3 regions of the Streptomyces sp. NPDC102258 genome follow, and region 1 is predicted to be linked to each of the others. Evidence: riboswitches for the same ligand, from Rfam matches in the RefSeq annotation. Region 1 holds a riboswitch; each other region holds the start of a gene.
The links. Region 1 has a riboswitch for cobalamin ahead of ACZ6ZT_RS08330 (energy-coupling factor ABC transporter permease). Riboswitches for the same ligand answer to the same signal wherever they lie in the genome.

Region 1 (5,117 bases):
CGGCCCCCCGAGCCCGCCCTCCCCCGGAGGGCGGGCTCGTGCGCGTCCCGGCCGGCGGCGCGGATCCGCGCGGACCCTGGGTAGGCGCCGGGCAGGTCCCGGGATCGGGCCGAGCGGCCCCCGCGCTCGGGACCTTCGGCCCCGGGGAGGGCCGGGATCGTCGGCTAGCGTGCCCGAGGGGGGCCCGTGAGCCCACCGCGCGAAGAGAGGCAGAGCCACCATGGCCACCACCGAGCACCGCGTCCTGCCGTTGCGGCTGGAGGCCGTACCGCTGACCGTCCCGCTGACCGGCACCTTCGTGTACCGCACGGACCGGCCGTACGAGCTGGCCGTCGACTTCCGCGGCGCCGGGACCCACCTCGCCCGCTGGGTGTTCTCGCGCGAGCTGCTCCTCGACGGGCAGACCTGCGGCACCGGCGAGGGCGACATCCAGGTGTGGCCGCTGCGCCGGGGCACCGAACCGCGGGTGTTCCTCGCCTTCAGCAACGGCCGGCACAGCTGCGTGGTCTCCGCCCGCGCCAAGGACGTACGGGAGCTGTGCCGCCGGATGACCGACCTGGTCCCGCGCGGGCAGGAACGGCGCCACTACGACCTGGACGCGGAACTGAGCGCGCTGCTGGCGCACTGAGGGAACCGCCGGGGTCCCCGGCGGTGTCTTCCCGGGTGACAGGCAGTCCCCGTCTCACGAGAATCGGGGGGACTTCATGCGTCACCCGCTCAGCCCGCGCCGCCGCCGGACCGTGGCCCTGGCCACGGGCGCCCTGCTCACCGCCGGACTCGCGCTCAGCGCCCCGGCATCGGCCGCCGCCCCAGCCGTCAGTGCCGCGACCCCGCTCGTCGTGAACGCCCGCTGGGGCGGTCACTGCACGTACGACCGGATCGTCATCGACCTGCAGGGCGCCGCCCCGCCGGTCACCGTCACGCCCGTCTCCGAGCTGGTCTACGACGGGTCCGGCAAGCCCGTCCCGCTGGCGGGCACGTACTTCCTGGAGATCCGCCTGCACCCCGCCGCCGCACACGACGACGCGGGCCACAACGTCTACCAGGGGCCCAAGCTCCAGCAGATCGGGCTCAGCAAGCTCAAGGGCCTCGCCCTGACCGGCGACTACGAGGGGTACGTGACCTTCGGCGCCGCCTTCGACACCCCGCCCGCCTTCACCACCAGCGTCCTCCACTCGCCCGAGCGGTACGTGGTGGACGTCGCCCACCCGGCCACCTGCTGAACCGGCCGCCCGGGCGCCGCCGGCGGACCGCGTCCCTCCGGGGAGCGGGTTTGTTGCCGGTCCGCCCGGGCGACTAGGGTCAACAAGCCTTGGTGTTCGGGAAACCGGTGGGAAACCGGTGCGGCCCTCGCCACTGTGATCGGGAAGTCCGGCTCCACTCCTGCGGGAAGCCACTGGACCCGCGCGGGAGACCGCGGGGGACCGGGAAGGCGGAGCCCGGGCATCATGACCCGTAAGCCAGGAGACCGGCCGGGGCGCGTCGTCCATCCACGAGGTGCTGGAGAGGTCTCCCACACATGCATATAGCCGAGGGGTTCCTGCCCCCCTTGCACGCGGCCGCCTGGGGCGCCGCGTCGGCCCCGTTCGTCGTCCACGGTGTCCGCGCCCTGACCCGCGAGGTGAAGGCCAACCCGGAGAGCACGCTGCTGCTCGGCGCGTCCGGCGCGTTCACCTTCGTCCTGTCCGCGCTCAAGATCCCCTCGGTGACGGGCAGCTGCTCCCACCCGACCGGGACCGGACTCGGGGCCATCCTGTTCCGGCCGCCGATCATGGCGGTCCTGGGCACGATCACCCTGTTGTTCCAGGCGCTGCTGCTCGCGCACGGCGGCCTGACCACGCTCGGCGCGAACGTCTTCTCGATGGCCATCGCCGGCCCCTGGGCCGGGTACGCCGCCTACCGGCTGCTGCGGAAGTCCGGTGCGCCGCTGATGGTGACCGTCTTCGCCGGGGCGTTCGTCGCCGACCTCGTCACCTACTGCGTGACCTCCGTACAGCTCGCGCTCGCCTTCCCGGACCCCTCCAGCGGGTTCCTGGGCTCCCTGGAGAAGTTCGCCGGCATCTTCGCCGTGACCCAGATCCCGCTCGCGGTGAGCGAGGGGCTGCTGACCGTCCTCGTGATGCGGCTGCTGATGCAGTCCAGCCGGTCGGACCTGGTCCGGCTCGGGGTCGCGCGGATGACCGGCACCGCCGGGGCGCGCCGGGAGGCGGCGCTCTGATGGCCCTGACCCGGAACGCGAAGATCAACACCCTGCTGCTGCTCCTGGTGGCGGCGCTCGCCGTGCTCCCGCTCGCGCTGGGGCTCGGCGACGACAAGGAGGAGCCGTTCGCGGGCGCGGACGCGCAGGCGCAGACGGCCATCACGGAACTGGAGCCGGACTACAAGCCCTGGTTCTCCCCGCTGTACGAACCTCCCTCCGGGGAGGTCGAGTCGGCGCTGTTCGCCCTCCAGGCGGCGCTGGGCGCGGGCGTGCTCGCGTACTACTTCGGGATCCGCAAGGGCCGTCGGCAGGGCCTGGCCCTGGCCACGGCCCAGGCCTCGGACCCGGCGGTGGACCCGGTCGCGGGCCCGGGGGCCACGGCCGGCCCGGCGGCCCCCGTCCCCGCCGCGCCGGAGGCCTAGGCGGTGCTGCCGATCGACGTGGCGGCCCACTCCAGCCGTTGGCGCGGCCGGCACCCGCTGGAGAAGGCCCTCCTCGGGCTCGGGCTGACGGTCACCGCCGTCTGCCTGCCGCCCTGGCCCGGCGGACCGCTGGTCGCGGCCGCCGCCCTCGCCGTGCTTTTGGGCCCGGCCGGGGTGGCGGGCCGGCAGCTGTGGCGGGCCTTCCGGGTGCCGCTCGGTTTCTGCGTGACCGGGGCGCTGCCGCTGCTGGTGTCGGTGGGCGGCCCGGCCGGGTTCGTCGCCCTGGCCCCGGACGGGCCCCGGCACGCGGCGGAACTCCTGCTGCGCACCTCGGCGGCCTCCCTCGGCGTGCTGCTGTTCGCCTTCACCACCCCGGTCTCGGACGTACTGCCCCGGCTGGTGCGGGCCGGGGTGCCCGCCCCGGTGGTGGACGTGGCACTCGTCATGTACCGCATCGGCTTCCTGCTGCTCGACTCGATGGCGCGGGTCCGCCGGGCCCAGGCGGCCCGGCTCGGCCAGACGGGCCGGGCGGCGGTGTGGCGTTCGCTGGCCGGGCTCGCCGCGACCACGTTCGTCCGGGCCTTCGACCGCGCCGCCCGGCTCCAGGAGGGGCTGGCCGGGCGCGGTTACGACGGCGCGCTACGGGTCCTCGTCCCCGAGGCGTCGCTGTCCTGGCGGTTCCTCACGGCCTCCGCCGCCCTGCTGGCCGCCCTGGTCGCGGGGACCCTCGTACTGAAGGAGCTGTGCCCGTGAGCGTGGTGGTGGAACTGGCCGGGGCGGGATACGCCTACGAGGACGGCCCGGCCGTGCTGTCCGGGGTGGACTTCGGGATCGAGGAGGGCCGGGCGCTGGTCCTGCTGGGCCGCAACGGCAGCGGCAAGACCACGCTGATGCGGCTGCTCAGCGGCGGGCTGCGGCCCGTCACGGGCACGCTGCGCCTGGACGGCGCGGTGGTGGCCCACGACCGGGCGGGGCTGACCCGGCTGCGGACCTCGGTGCAGCTGGTGGTCCAGGACCCGGACGACCAGCTCTTCGCGGCCTCGGTCGAACAGGACGTGTCCTTCGGGCCGATGAACCTGGGGCTGTCCGCGCCGGAGGTCCGCGAGCGGGTCGAAGCCGCCCTCGCCGCCCTGGACATCACCGCGCTGCGCGGCCGCCCCACCCACCTCCTCTCCTACGGGCAGCGCAAGCGGGCGGCCATCGCCGGGGCGGTGGCGATGGCACCGCGCGTGCTGATCCTCGACGAGCCGACGGCCGGGCTGGACCCGGACGGGCAGGAGCGCCTCCTGGACGTACTGGCGGGTCTGCGCGCGGCCGGCACCACGGTGGTGATGGCCACCCACGACGTGGACCTCGCGGTGCGCTGGGCCGACGACGCGGCGGTGCTGACCCCGGCGGGCATCAGGACCGGCCCGGCCGCGGCGCTGCTGGCCGACCCGGAGCTGCTGGCCTCGGCGGGCCTGCGCCAGGCCTGGTCCCCGGCGGTGTCGGCCCTCCTGCGCGCCCGCGGCCTGCTGGCCGCGGACGCCCCCGGCCCCCGCGTACCGCAGGCCCTGACCGCCTGGCACTGAGCCACCGGCTCCGGCGCGGCGCCCGGCAAACCTAGGATGGCCGCATGTCGCTGCCGCACGCCATCCTCACCGCCCTGCTGGAGAAGCCCTCGTCGGGGCTGGAGCTGACCCGGCGCTTCGACAAGTCGATCGGGTACTTCTGGTCGGCGACGCACCAGCAGATCTACCGGGAGCTGGGGCGGCTGGAGGAGGCCGGGCTGATCCGGGCGCTGCCCAGCGAGGGTCCCGTGCGCGGCCAGAAGAAGGAGTACGAGGTGCTGCCCGACGGCGGGGTGGAGCTGGCCCGCTGGGTGGGCGAGAGCCAGGACCCCAAGCCGATGCGGGACGCGCTGCTGCTGCGGCTGCGCGCGGCGGCCGTGGTGGGGCTCCAGGGCCTCGGGCCGGAGCTGCGGCGCCACCGGGACCTGCACCGGGAGCAGCTGGCGACGTACGAGGCCATCGAGGCGCGGGACTTCCCGCCGGGCCGGGACGCCGTGGAGGACCGGCTGCGCCGGCTGGTGCTGCGCGGCGGGATCGCCCTGGAGGGCTTCTGGCTGAGCTGGCTGGAGGAGGCCCTGGACGAGGTCGGGGACATGGGCTCCTCCCCCGGGAATTGAGCGCGCCCCCGCACCGGGCAGGCGGTACGGGGGCGGGGGCGGCGCGGAGCCTACTTGTTCAGGGCGGCCCAGAACTCGTCGAAGCTCAGCAGGCCGTCGCCGTTGGTGTCCTTGGAGGCGACCACGGCGTCCGCGACCGAGGCGGTGACGAACGCGTCGCCCATCGCCTTCATGGCAGCGCTGTACTCGTCGGCCGTGATGAAGCCGTCACCGTTCACGTCGAACTTGTTGAACGTCGCCCGTGCGCTCTCGATGTCCGCCACTGGGTCCACCCCTTCTTGGTGCTTGTTGACCGGCTCAGAGTAGCGGCATCCCGGGCGGGCCCCGT
Region 2 (5,117 bases), 250 kb from region 1:
GCGGCAGATGGAAGAGGGCACCCCGCGCTACGAGGTCGTCCCCAACGCCTGACCCGCAGGGCGAAGGCCCCGCCCCGGAATCCGGGGCGGGGCCTTCACCATGTGCGGGCGGTGGGCGGGACTCAGAAGTCCTCGTCCAGGTCGACGGTGCCCTCGACCGCGACCTGGTAGGCCGACGGGCGGCGCTCGAAGAAGTTCGTCAGCTCCTGGACGCCCTGCAGCTCCATGAAGGAGAACGGGTTCTGCGAGCCGTACACCGCCGGGAAGCCGAGGCGGACCAGGCGCTGGTCCGCGACGCACTCCAGGTACTCGCGCATCGACTCGGTGTTCATGCCGGGCAGGCCGTCACCGCACAGGTCGCGGCCGAACTGCAGCTCCGCCTCCACGGCCTCCTTCAGCATGTCGGTGACCTGCTGCTGGAGCGCGTCGTCGAAGAGCTCCGGCTCCTCCTTGCGGACGGTGTCCACGACCTCGAACGCGAAGTTCATGTGCATGGTCTCGTCGCGGAACACCCAGTTGGTGCCGGTGGCCAGACCGTGCAGCAGGCCGCGCGAGCGGAACCAGTACACGTACGCGAAGGCGCCGTAGAAGAACAGGCCCTCGATGCACGCGGCGAAGCAGATCAGGTTCAGCAGGAAGCGGCGGCGGTCGGCCTTCGTCTCCAGCCGGTCGATCTTCTCGACCGAGTCCATCCACTTGAAGCAGAACTGCGCCTTCTCGCGGATCGACGGGATCTCCTCGACGGCGTCGAAGGCGGCCGCGCGGTCGTCCGGGTCGGGCAGGTAGGTGTCGAGCAGCGTCAGATAGAACTGGACGTGCACGGCCTCCTCGAACAGCTGGCGCGACAGGTAAAGGCGCGCCTCCGGGGAGTTGATGTGCTTGTAGAGCGTCAGCACCAGGTTGTTCGAGACGATCGAGTCGCCCGTCGCGAAGAACGCGACCAGACGGCCGATCATGTGCTGCTCGGCCGGCGTCAGCTTCGCCAGGTCGGCGACGTCCGAGTGGAGGTCGACCTCCTCGACGGTCCAGGTGTTCTTGATCGCGTCCCGGTAGCGCTCGTAGAAGTCCGGGTAGCGCATGGGACGAAGCGTCAGCTCGAAGCCCGGGTCGAGCAGGTTCTTGGCGGTGGAGCTCATTACTGGCAGGCCTCGCAGGACTCGGGGTTCTCAAGGGAGCAGGCCAGGGCATCGGCGTCGACGGCCTGCGGGAGGGGGGCGGCGGCGGCCGGCACGGCGCTGCCGGAGGCGGCGCGGGCGATCTTCGTCGCCGGGCGGGAGCGCAGGTAGTACGTGGTCTTCAGACCCTGCTTCCAGGCGTACGCGTACATCGAGCTGAGCTTGCCGATGGTGGGCGTCTCCAGGAACAGGTTCAGCGACTGCGCCTGGTCGAGGAACGGCGTACGGGCCGCCGCCATGTCGATCAGACCGCGCTGCGGGATCTCCCACGCCGTGCGGTACAGCTCGCGCACCTCGGCCGGGATCCAGCCGAAGCCCTGCACGGAGCCGCTGGCCTCGCGCAGCGCCTCGCGGGTCTGCGCGTCCCACACGCCGAGCTGCTTCAGCTCCTCCACCAGGTAGGCGTTGACCTGGAGGAACTCACCGCTGAGCGTCTCGCGCTTGAAGAGGTTGGAGACCTGCGGCTCGATGCACTCGTACACACCCGCGATGGACGCGATGGTCGCCGTCGGGGCGATGGCCAGGAGCAGCGAGTTGCGCATGCCGGACGTGGCGACGCGGGCGCGCAGGGCGTCCCAGCGCTCGGGCCAGTTCAGCTCCACGTCGAAGTGGTCGGGGTGCAGGACGCCGCGGGCGGTGCGGGTCTGCTCCCAGGCCGGGAGGGGGCCGCTGCGCTCGGCGAGGTCGCAGGAGGCCTCGTACGCGGCCAGCATGATGCGCTCGGAGAGCTTGGTGGACAGGGCCTTCGCCTCGGGGGAGTCGAAGGGCAGCTTCAGCTTGAAGAAGACGTCCTGGAGGCCCATCGCGCCCAGGCCCACCGGCCGCCAGCGGGAGTTGGAGCGGCCCGCCTGCTCGGTCGGGTAGAAGTTGATGTCCACGACGCGGTCGAGGAAGGTCACCGCGGTGCGGACGGTCTCGTCCAGGCGCTCCCAGTCGATGTCGCCGTCCACGACGAAGGCGCCCATGTTGACCGAGCCGAGGTTGCAGACGGCCGTCTCGCCGTCGTTGGTGACCTCGATGATCTCGGTGCAGAGGTTGGAGGAGTGGACGACCGTGCCCGGCTCGGCGGTCTGGTTCGCCGTGCGGTTGGAGGCGTCCTTGAAGGTCATCCAGCCCTGGCCGGTCTGCGCGAGGGTGCGCATCATCCGGCCGTACAGGTCGCGGGCGGGCATGGTCTTGCGGGCCAGCCCGTCGGCCTCGGCCTTGCGGTAGGCGGCGTCGAAGTCGTCGCCCCACAGGTCGACCAGCTCGGGCACGTCGGCGGGGGAGAACAGCGACCACTCGGCGTCGGCGTTGACCCGGCGCATGAACTCGTCCGGCACCCAGTGGGCGAGGTTCAGGTTGTGGGTGCGGCGCTGGTCCTCGCCGGTGTTGTCGCGGAGCTCCAGGAACTCCTCGATGTCCGCGTGCCAGGTCTCCAGGTAGACGGCGGCGGCGCCCTTGCGGCGGCCGCCCTGGTTCACGGCGGCGACGGAGGCGTCGAGGGTCTTCAGGAACGGCACGATGCCGTTGGAGTGGCCGTTGGTGCCGCGGATCAGCGAACCGCGGGCGCGGATGCGGGAGTACGACAGGCCGATGCCGCCGGCGTGCTTGGACAGGCGCGCGACCTGGTGGTAGCGGTCGTAGATCGAGTCCAGCTCGTCCAGCGGGGAGTCCAGCAGGTAGCAGGAGGACATCTGCGGGTGGCGGGTGCCGGAGTTGAAGAGCGTGGGGGAGGACGGCAGGTAGTCCAGGCGGCTCATCAGCCGGTAGAGGGAGGCGACTTCCTCGACGGCCTGGACCGAGTCGTTCTCCGCGAGGCCGCACGCCACGCGCAGCATGAAGTACTGGGGGGTCTCGATCACCTGACGGGTGAGGGGGTGGCGCAGCAGGTAGCGGCTGTGCAGGGTGCGCAGGCCGAAGAAGCCGAAGCGGTCGTCCGCGCCCTCGGCGAGCGCGTGCGCGACCAGGGCGTCGAGCCGGGCGGCGTGGAGGGCCACGAACTCGGCGGTGCGGTCGGCGATCAGGCCCTCGCGGTGACCCACCGCGACGGACTCGGCGAAGGAGGTGGACCCCTGGCCCGCGGCCTCGTCGGCGACGGCCAGCGTGAGCAGGCGGGCGGCGAGGCGGGAGTACGCCGGGTCCTCGGAGATCAGCCCCGCGGCTGCCTCGGTGGCCAGCCCGCGCAGTTCGGCCTCGTCCGCGACGGAGCTGCGGCCGCGCAGGGCGGCGGCGGCGACCCGGCCGGGGTCGGTGTCGGGGAGGTCGGCCGTCAGCTCGGTGAGGGTGCGCAGCAGCGCGGCCCCGGGGCCTTCGGCTGCGGGCTGGTCGGACTCGGCGCGCGGTGCGGCGGGCGCGATGGTCACGGGGGGAGCTCTCCCTCGCTCGGCCCGGTCATCGGTGGGGCGGAGCACGGGCGGGCGCATGCGGGCGTGCGGGTACGCGTACCCCACCGCATGGCGTCCCCCGGCCCAACCGCGAGGCCCGGACGTGGTCGGCACCCGGATCGGTCGAGCCGGGCGCGCTGTCGGCAGGTCCTCGGACTTGCGGAGCACGAAAGGGTGCACTTCATACCGTTGCGGGACAGTTCCGGATTCGCACCGGATTCCCCTGCGGCGACAGCAGCCCTGAGCATACATGTGGGGGCGCCTGGATGCGGTAGCCCCCACATGTAGTGTCGGCCCACAACGCCGCGTCCCGGTGAGGTACCTCTCCGCTATCGTCGGAGACAGCACCGTCGAGGAAGGTGAGCGAGGCATGACCGTGATGACCCACAGGCCCCACATGCCGACCGAGGACTTCGAGGCCGTGGCACGCATAGCGGCTCGCGAGCGGGAGGGGACGCGGCTGGAGTTCATCGACGGGGTCATCAGGAGCAAAGCCATGCCGGACGGAGACCACGGTCGGATCATCCAGTGGCTGCTCAAGATCTGCCTGCAGTCGCGGCCCGATCTGTTCCTGCATCCGGGGCAGGGGATCAAGGCGGAGGAATACCGGACCGGGCGGGCCATCCCCGATGCGGTCCTGGCGCATCCGGACGCCTTTGTCGGCCACGGTGACTGGGTCGATCCCGAGCCGGTCCTGATGGCCGTCGAGGTGACCTCCTGGGATGCCGACACCCACCGGCGGGACCACGTCGAAAAGCCCCGCGCCTACGCGGAGACCGGCATTCCCGTCTACCTCCTGATCGACCGGGCCAAGTGCGAGGTCTCCGTCTACAGCCAGCCCCACGGCCGACGGTACGAGAGCGTCCACATCGTTCCGTACGGCACGGACATCGCCCTCCCCGACCCGGTCGGCATCACTCTTCAGACCGAGGTCCTCAAGGACTGGGTGCGCTGACCACGACGAAGGGCCGCCCCGTTTCACGGAGCGGCCCTTCGGGGGTGGCGGGGGGTCAGCAGCAGTGGAAGCCCTCGCGGGGGTCGGCCTCGCGGGAGTCCGTCCGGGCCCGTTCGAAGGCCCGGCGGGTCAGGACCTCGGCGTGCGGGTCGTGGGAGCGGGCGTGGGCGACGTAACGGTCGTACGCGGCCTCGCCCGAGAACTCCCGTACGAAGTACCGCGCCTTCGCCAGCGCCCCGCGGACCCGGCTCACCGGACGGGCTCCGCGGCCCGGCCGCCGCCGCTGTCGAGGCCGGCCGCGGCCATCTCGGCCTTCTCCTCGGCGGTCGCGATCAGCCCGGCCGGGGCGACGATCCGCGACTGGCTCCACGGCACCTCGGAGAGCCGCACCGAGCCCGGGTCGGAGACGGCCCGCAGGCAGGTCCGGGCCGCGTCCGCCAGCACGATCAGGATCAGCACGGCGAACAGCACCGACAGGACGCCGTCGACCGTGGCGTTGGTGACCACGGTGTGCATCTCGTCCATGTTCTTGGCGGGCGCCAGCACCTTCCCGGCGTCGATCCCGCCCTGGTACTTGTCCCGCTGCGCGAAGAAGCCGACCTTCACGTCGTCGGAGAAGAC
Region 3 (5,117 bases), on a different contig from region 1:
GTAGCCGAAGAGGTAGTCGACCGTCGCCGCCAGTTCGAAGGCGCCCTTGTAGCCGTGGCGGCGCATCGCCTCGATCCACTTCGGGTTGACCACGCGGGCGCGGAAGACGCGGCTGGTCTCCTCCACCAGGGTGCGGGTCTTGACCGTTTCGGGGCGCGTGGAGTCGCCGATGTAGGCCTCGGGAGCCGTGCCGCGCAGGGCGCGGACCGTGGCCACCATGCCGCCGTGGTACTGGAAGTAGTCGTCGGAGTCCGCGATGTCGTGCTCACGGGTGTCGGTGTTCTTCGCCGCCACCGTGATGCGCTTGTACGCCGACTCCATCTCGGCGCGGGCCGGGCGGCCCTCCAGGCCGCGGCCGTAGGCGTAACCGCCCCAGACCGTGTAGACCTCCGCCAGGTCGGCGTCGGTGCGCCAGTCGCGGGAGTCGATCAGCTGGAGGATGCCGGCGCCGTAGGTGCCCGGGCGGGAGCCGAAGATACGGGTCGTCGCGCGGCGTTCGTCACCGTGCTCGGCCAGGTCCGCCTGGGCGTGGGCACGCACGTAGTTGTCCGCGGCGGGCTCCTCCAGGGCGGCCGCCAGCCGGACCGCGTCGTCCAGCAGGCCGATGACGTGCGGGAAGGCGTCGCGGAAGAAGCCCGAGATACGGAGCGTCACGTCGATGCGGGGGCGGCCGAGTTCGGTGAGCGGGATCGCCTCGATGCCCGTGACGCGGCGCGAGGCCTCGTCCCAGACCGGGCGGACGCCGAGGAGGGCCAGGGCTTCCGCGATGTCGTCGCCCGCCGTGCGCATCGCGCTCGTGCCCCACAGGGAGAGGCCGACGGAGGCGGGCCATTCGCCGTCGTTGTCGGTGCGGTAGCGGGTGAGGAGGGAGTCCGCGAGGGCCTGGCCCGTCTCCCACGCCAGCCGGGAGGGGACGGCCTTCGGGTCGACCGAGTAGAAGTTGCGGCCGGTCGGCAGGACGTTGACCAGGCCGCGCAGCGGGGAGCCGGAGGGGCCCGCCGGTACGAAGTCGCCGTCCAGGGCCCGGACGACGTGCGCGATCTCGTCCGTGGTGCCCGCCAGGCGCGGGACGACCTCGCGGGCGGCAAAGGCGAGGACGTCCGCCACCGCCGCGGGGTGGCCGGCGGCGACGGAGGCGACCGCGTCCGCGGACCAGCCGGCGTCCTCCATCGCCCGGACCAGGGCGCGGGCCGTCTCCTCGACGGCGTCCGCCGAGGTGCGGGTGGGGGCCGACTCGTCCAGGCCGAGGGCCTCGCGCAGGCCCGGGAGGGCCGTCGTACCGCCCCAGATCTGGCGGGCCCGCAGGATCGCCAGGACCAGGTTGACGCGGGCCTCGCCGGTCGGGGCGCCGCCGAGGACGTGCAGGCCGTCGCGGATCTGCGCGTCCTTGACCTCGCACAGCCAGCCGTCGACGTGGAGGAGGAAGTCGTCGAAGCCCTCGTCGTCCGGGCGTTCTTCGAGGCCCAGGTCGTGGTGCAGCTTCGCCGCCTGGATCAGCGTCCAGATCTGCGCGCGGATCGCCGGCAGCTTCGCCGGGTCCATGGCGCTGATCTGCGCGTACTCGTCCAGGTGCTGTTCGAGCCGGGCGATGTCCCCGTACGACTCGGCGCGCGCCATCGGCGGCACCAGGTGGTCGACCAGGGTGGCGTGCACGCGGCGCTTGGCCTGCGTGCCCTCGCCCGGGTCGTTGACGAGGAAGGGGTAGATCAGGGGGAGGTCGCCGAGGGCGGCGTCCGGGGCGCAGGAGGCGGAGAGGCCGGCGTTCTTGCCGGGCAGCCATTCGAGGTTGCCGTGCTTGCCCAGGTGGATCATCGCGTCGGCGCCGAAGCCGCCGTCCTCCGCGCGCGCCTGGATCCAGCGGTACGCGGCCAGGTAGTGGTGCGAGGGCGGCAGGTCCGGATCGTGGTAGATCGCGATCGGGTTCTCGCCGAAGCCGCGCGGCGGCTGGATCAGGATCAGCAGGTTGCCGCGGCGCAGCGCCGCGAGGACGATGTCGCCCTCGGGGTTCGCCGAACGGTCCACGAACATGTTGCCGGGAGCCTCGCCCCAGTGCTCCTCGACGCTTTCGCGGAGCTCGGCGGGCAGTTCGGCGAACCAGCGGCGGTAGTCGGCCGCCGGGATGCGGACCGGGTTGCGGGCGAGCTGCTCCTCGGTCAGCCAGTCCTGGTCGTGGCCGCCCGCCTCGATCAGCGCGCGGATCAGCTCGTCGCCGTCGCCCGAGACGAGGCCGGGGATATCGGTCGCCGGGCCGAAGTCGTAGCCGCCCGCGATGAGGGTGCGCAGCAGCTCCACGGCGCTGGCCGGGGTGTCGAGGCCGACGGCGTTGCCGATGCGGGAGTGCTTGGTGGGGTACGCCGACAGGACGAGGGCGATCCGCTTGTCGCGGCGCTCGATGTGCCGCAGCCGGGCGTGGCGCACCGCGATGCCGGCGACGCGGGCGGCCCGCTCGGGGTCGGCGACGTAGGCGGGCAGGCCGTCCTCGTCGATCTCCTTGAAGGAGAACGGCACCGTGATCAGGCGGCCGTCGAACTCCGGGACCGCGACCTGGGTGGCGGCGTCGAGCGGCGAGAGGCCCTCGTCGTTCTCCTCCCAGGCGCCGCGGGAGCCGGTCAGGCACAGGGCCTGGAGGATCGGTACGCCGAGCGAGGCGAGGGCGCCCGCGTCCCAGGACTCGTCGTCCCCGCCCGCGGAGGCGGTGGCCGGGCGGGTGCCGCCGGCGGCCAGGACGGTGGTGATGAGCGCGTCGACGCCCGCCAGCTCGGCCAGCAGTTCCGGCTCCGGGGTGCGCAGGGAGGACACGTACAGCGGCAGGGGGCGGCCGCCCTTGGCCTCGATGGCCGCGCAGAGGGCGTGCACGAAGGCGGTGTTGCCGCTCATCTGGTGGGCGCGGTAGTAGAGCACCGCGACGCGCGGGCCCTCGGCCGACTCGGCGGCGGGGCGCTCCAGGTGGCCCCAGGTGGGGGAGGCGGCGGGGGGCTCGAAGCCGTGGCCGGTGAGGAGCACGGTGTCGGAGAGGAAGCGGGCCAGCTGGTCGAGGTTGGCGGGGCCGCCGTGCGCGAGGTAGGCGTGCGCCTCGGCCGCGATGCCGATGGGGACGGTGGAGGCCTCCATCAGCTGGGCGTCCGGGGCCTGTTCGCCGGTCAGCACCACGACCGGGCGGGTCTGGCCGGGGGCCAGGAGGACGTCGAGGCCCTCCTGCCAGGCGCGGAGGCCGCCGAGGAGGCGTACGACGACCAGCCCGACGCCGTCGAGGAGCCCGGGGAGGTCGTCGAGGGGGAGGCGGGAGGGGTTCGCGAACCGGTACGGGACGGGGCCGTCCGCGGCGGCGCGAGCGCTCAGCAGATCGGTGTCGGACGTCGACAGCAGCAGGATCATGCGGCGGCAGGCCTTCCTCGGGGTTTCCGCGCCCCGGGCAGTGAGGACGACGGGAGTTCCTGACTCACCCCGCCGATCGCTCCGCGGGGTTCACAGTGGCGGGACCGCGCCGGAATCGCACCGGGCTTCCTCCCATGTCGCCGTCCTCGGCGATGACGGGCCGAACGGCCCGTCGGAAGGTCATCCTAGGCGGCGTCGTCCCTGGCCGGGAGTGGGGGTGGCCCGCTCGGGCGGGAGCGCGGGGGACCTGCCCCGGGGGCCGCGCCGCGAAACGCCGACGGGGCGGCGGGAACCGTACGGGGGAGGGGGCTGCGGGGTGGGGAGGGTGGCGTCTGACACAGGCCGGGCGTGGGGAATCGTGGGTATGCTCGCGGCCATGCCCCAGCCCCCTTCCGTCACATCGCGGGACGAACCCGTCATACGGGACCGCGGTGACGCCTGCCCCGGCGCGCTGCGCCTGCACGCGGCGGACGACGGGTTCCTGGCGCGCGTCCGGATCCCCGGCGGGCTCCTCGACGGCCCGGCGGCGGTGGCGCTGGCCGACGCCGCCGACCGGCTCGGCGACGGCCACCTCGACCTCACCTCGCGCGGCAACGCGCAACTGCGCGGCCTCGGCGCGGCCTGCGGCGGGGAACTCGCCGCGCTGCTGGACCGGGCCGGGCTGCTCCCCGCGCCCTCGCACGAGCGCGTCCGCAACATCGTGGCCTCCCCGCTGACCGGCCTGGACCGCTCCGGCCTGCCCGATGTGTCGGCCTGGGTGCCGGAGCTGGACCGGCTGTTGTGCGCCGATCCGGCGGCGGCCGGGCTCTCCGGGCGCTTCCTGTTCGCCCTCGACGACGGGCGCGGCGACGTGGCCGCCCTCGCCGGAGACGTCGTCGTGGTCGCGCGCCCCGACGGCACGGCCCTGGTGTCCACCGCCGGCGCCCGGGAGGGCGTCCGCGTCGCGGCGGAGCATGCCCCCCGGGCCGCGCTGCTCGCCGCCCGCCACTTCCTCGACGCCGCCCGGTCGGCCGGTACGCGAGCCTGGCGGGTGAGCGAACTGCCCCCCGAACACGCCCTGGATACCAACGAGTTGGCGGGTCGGCTGGCCGCCGCCGGGATCACCGGCCGGGTCGCGGACGCGTCCGTGCCCCCGCCGGGTGACGGGCCCGAGCCGGGGCTGGTGCGCGGAGCGGACGGGCGGGCCGCGCTGTCCGTACTGGCCCCCCTCGGCCGGCTGAGCAGCGGCCAGTGGCGCACGCTGGCCCGAGCGGGCGGCCGCGCGGGGCTGCGGCTGACACCCTGGCGCGGGATCGTCGTCCCCGGACTGACCGGGCCCTCGGCCGCCCGCGCGCTCGCCGCCGCCGCCGACGCCGGCCTCGTCACCACCCCCGAAGACCCCTGGCGCTCCGTCACCGCCTGTACCGGGCGGCCCGGTTGCGCCAAGTCCCGGGCCGACGTACGCGCCGACGCGCTGGCCCTCGTACGGCGGACGCCCGGGCCGCTGCCCGTGCACTGGTCCGGATGCGAACGCCGCTGCGGGCATCCGCGCGCCGCCGCCTGGGTGGACCTCGTCGCCACCCCGGACGGCTACGAGGTCTCCGCGGCCGGCCGCGCCCCCGCGACCGTCCGGCACCCAGATCTGGCGGCGGCCCTGACGACCGCCCGCAGCACCACCCAGTGAAGAAATGAGCGAGTACACCGTGTTCGAGTACGAGAAGGACGGCGCCGCGATCTACCGGCAGTCCTTTGCCACGATCCGC

Region 2: another riboswitch for cobalamin. It lies ahead of ACZ6ZT_RS09410 (ribonucleoside-diphosphate reductase subunit alpha); the one in region 1 lies ahead of ACZ6ZT_RS08330 (energy-coupling factor ABC transporter permease).
Region 3: another riboswitch for cobalamin. It lies ahead of cobN (cobaltochelatase subunit CobN); the one in region 1 lies ahead of ACZ6ZT_RS08330 (energy-coupling factor ABC transporter permease).

Annotation. Positions count from the first base shown of each region.
Region 1 is NZ_JBVJLO010000004.1:78,295-83,411, forward strand. It holds gene ACZ6ZT_RS08320 (SsgA family sporulation/cell division regulator) at 221-628, shown strand; gene ACZ6ZT_RS08325 (AMIN-like domain-containing (lipo)protein) at 705-1,223, shown strand; cobalamin riboswitch at 1,274-1,491, shown strand; gene ACZ6ZT_RS08330 (energy-coupling factor ABC transporter permease) at 1,520-2,218, shown strand; gene ACZ6ZT_RS08335 (energy-coupling factor ABC transporter substrate-binding protein) at 2,224-2,622, shown strand; gene cbiQ (cobalt ECF transporter T component CbiQ) at 2,626-3,375, shown strand; gene ACZ6ZT_RS08345 (energy-coupling factor ABC transporter ATP-binding protein) at 3,366-4,193, shown strand; gene ACZ6ZT_RS08350 (PadR family transcriptional regulator) at 4,238-4,789, shown strand; gene ACZ6ZT_RS08355 (EF-hand domain-containing protein) at 4,840-5,052, opposite strand.
Region 2 is NZ_JBVJLO010000004.1:323,492-328,608, reverse strand. It holds gene def (peptide deformylase) at 1-52, shown strand, start outside; gene ACZ6ZT_RS09415 (ribonucleotide-diphosphate reductase subunit beta) at 123-1,136, opposite strand; gene ACZ6ZT_RS09410 (ribonucleoside-diphosphate reductase subunit alpha) at 1,136-3,520, opposite strand; cobalamin riboswitch at 3,667-3,799, opposite strand; gene ACZ6ZT_RS09405 (Uma2 family endonuclease) at 3,912-4,496, shown strand; gene ACZ6ZT_RS09400 (CstA-like transporter-associated (seleno)protein) at 4,552-4,749, opposite strand; gene ACZ6ZT_RS09395 (carbon starvation CstA family protein) at 4,746-5,117, opposite strand, start outside.
Region 3 is NZ_JBVJLO010000025.1:37,414-42,530, reverse strand. It holds gene cobN (cobaltochelatase subunit CobN) at 1-3,375, opposite strand, end outside; cobalamin riboswitch at 3,416-3,541, opposite strand; gene cobG (precorrin-3B synthase) at 3,752-5,038, shown strand; gene ACZ6ZT_RS31125 (precorrin-8X methylmutase) at 5,043-5,117, shown strand, end outside.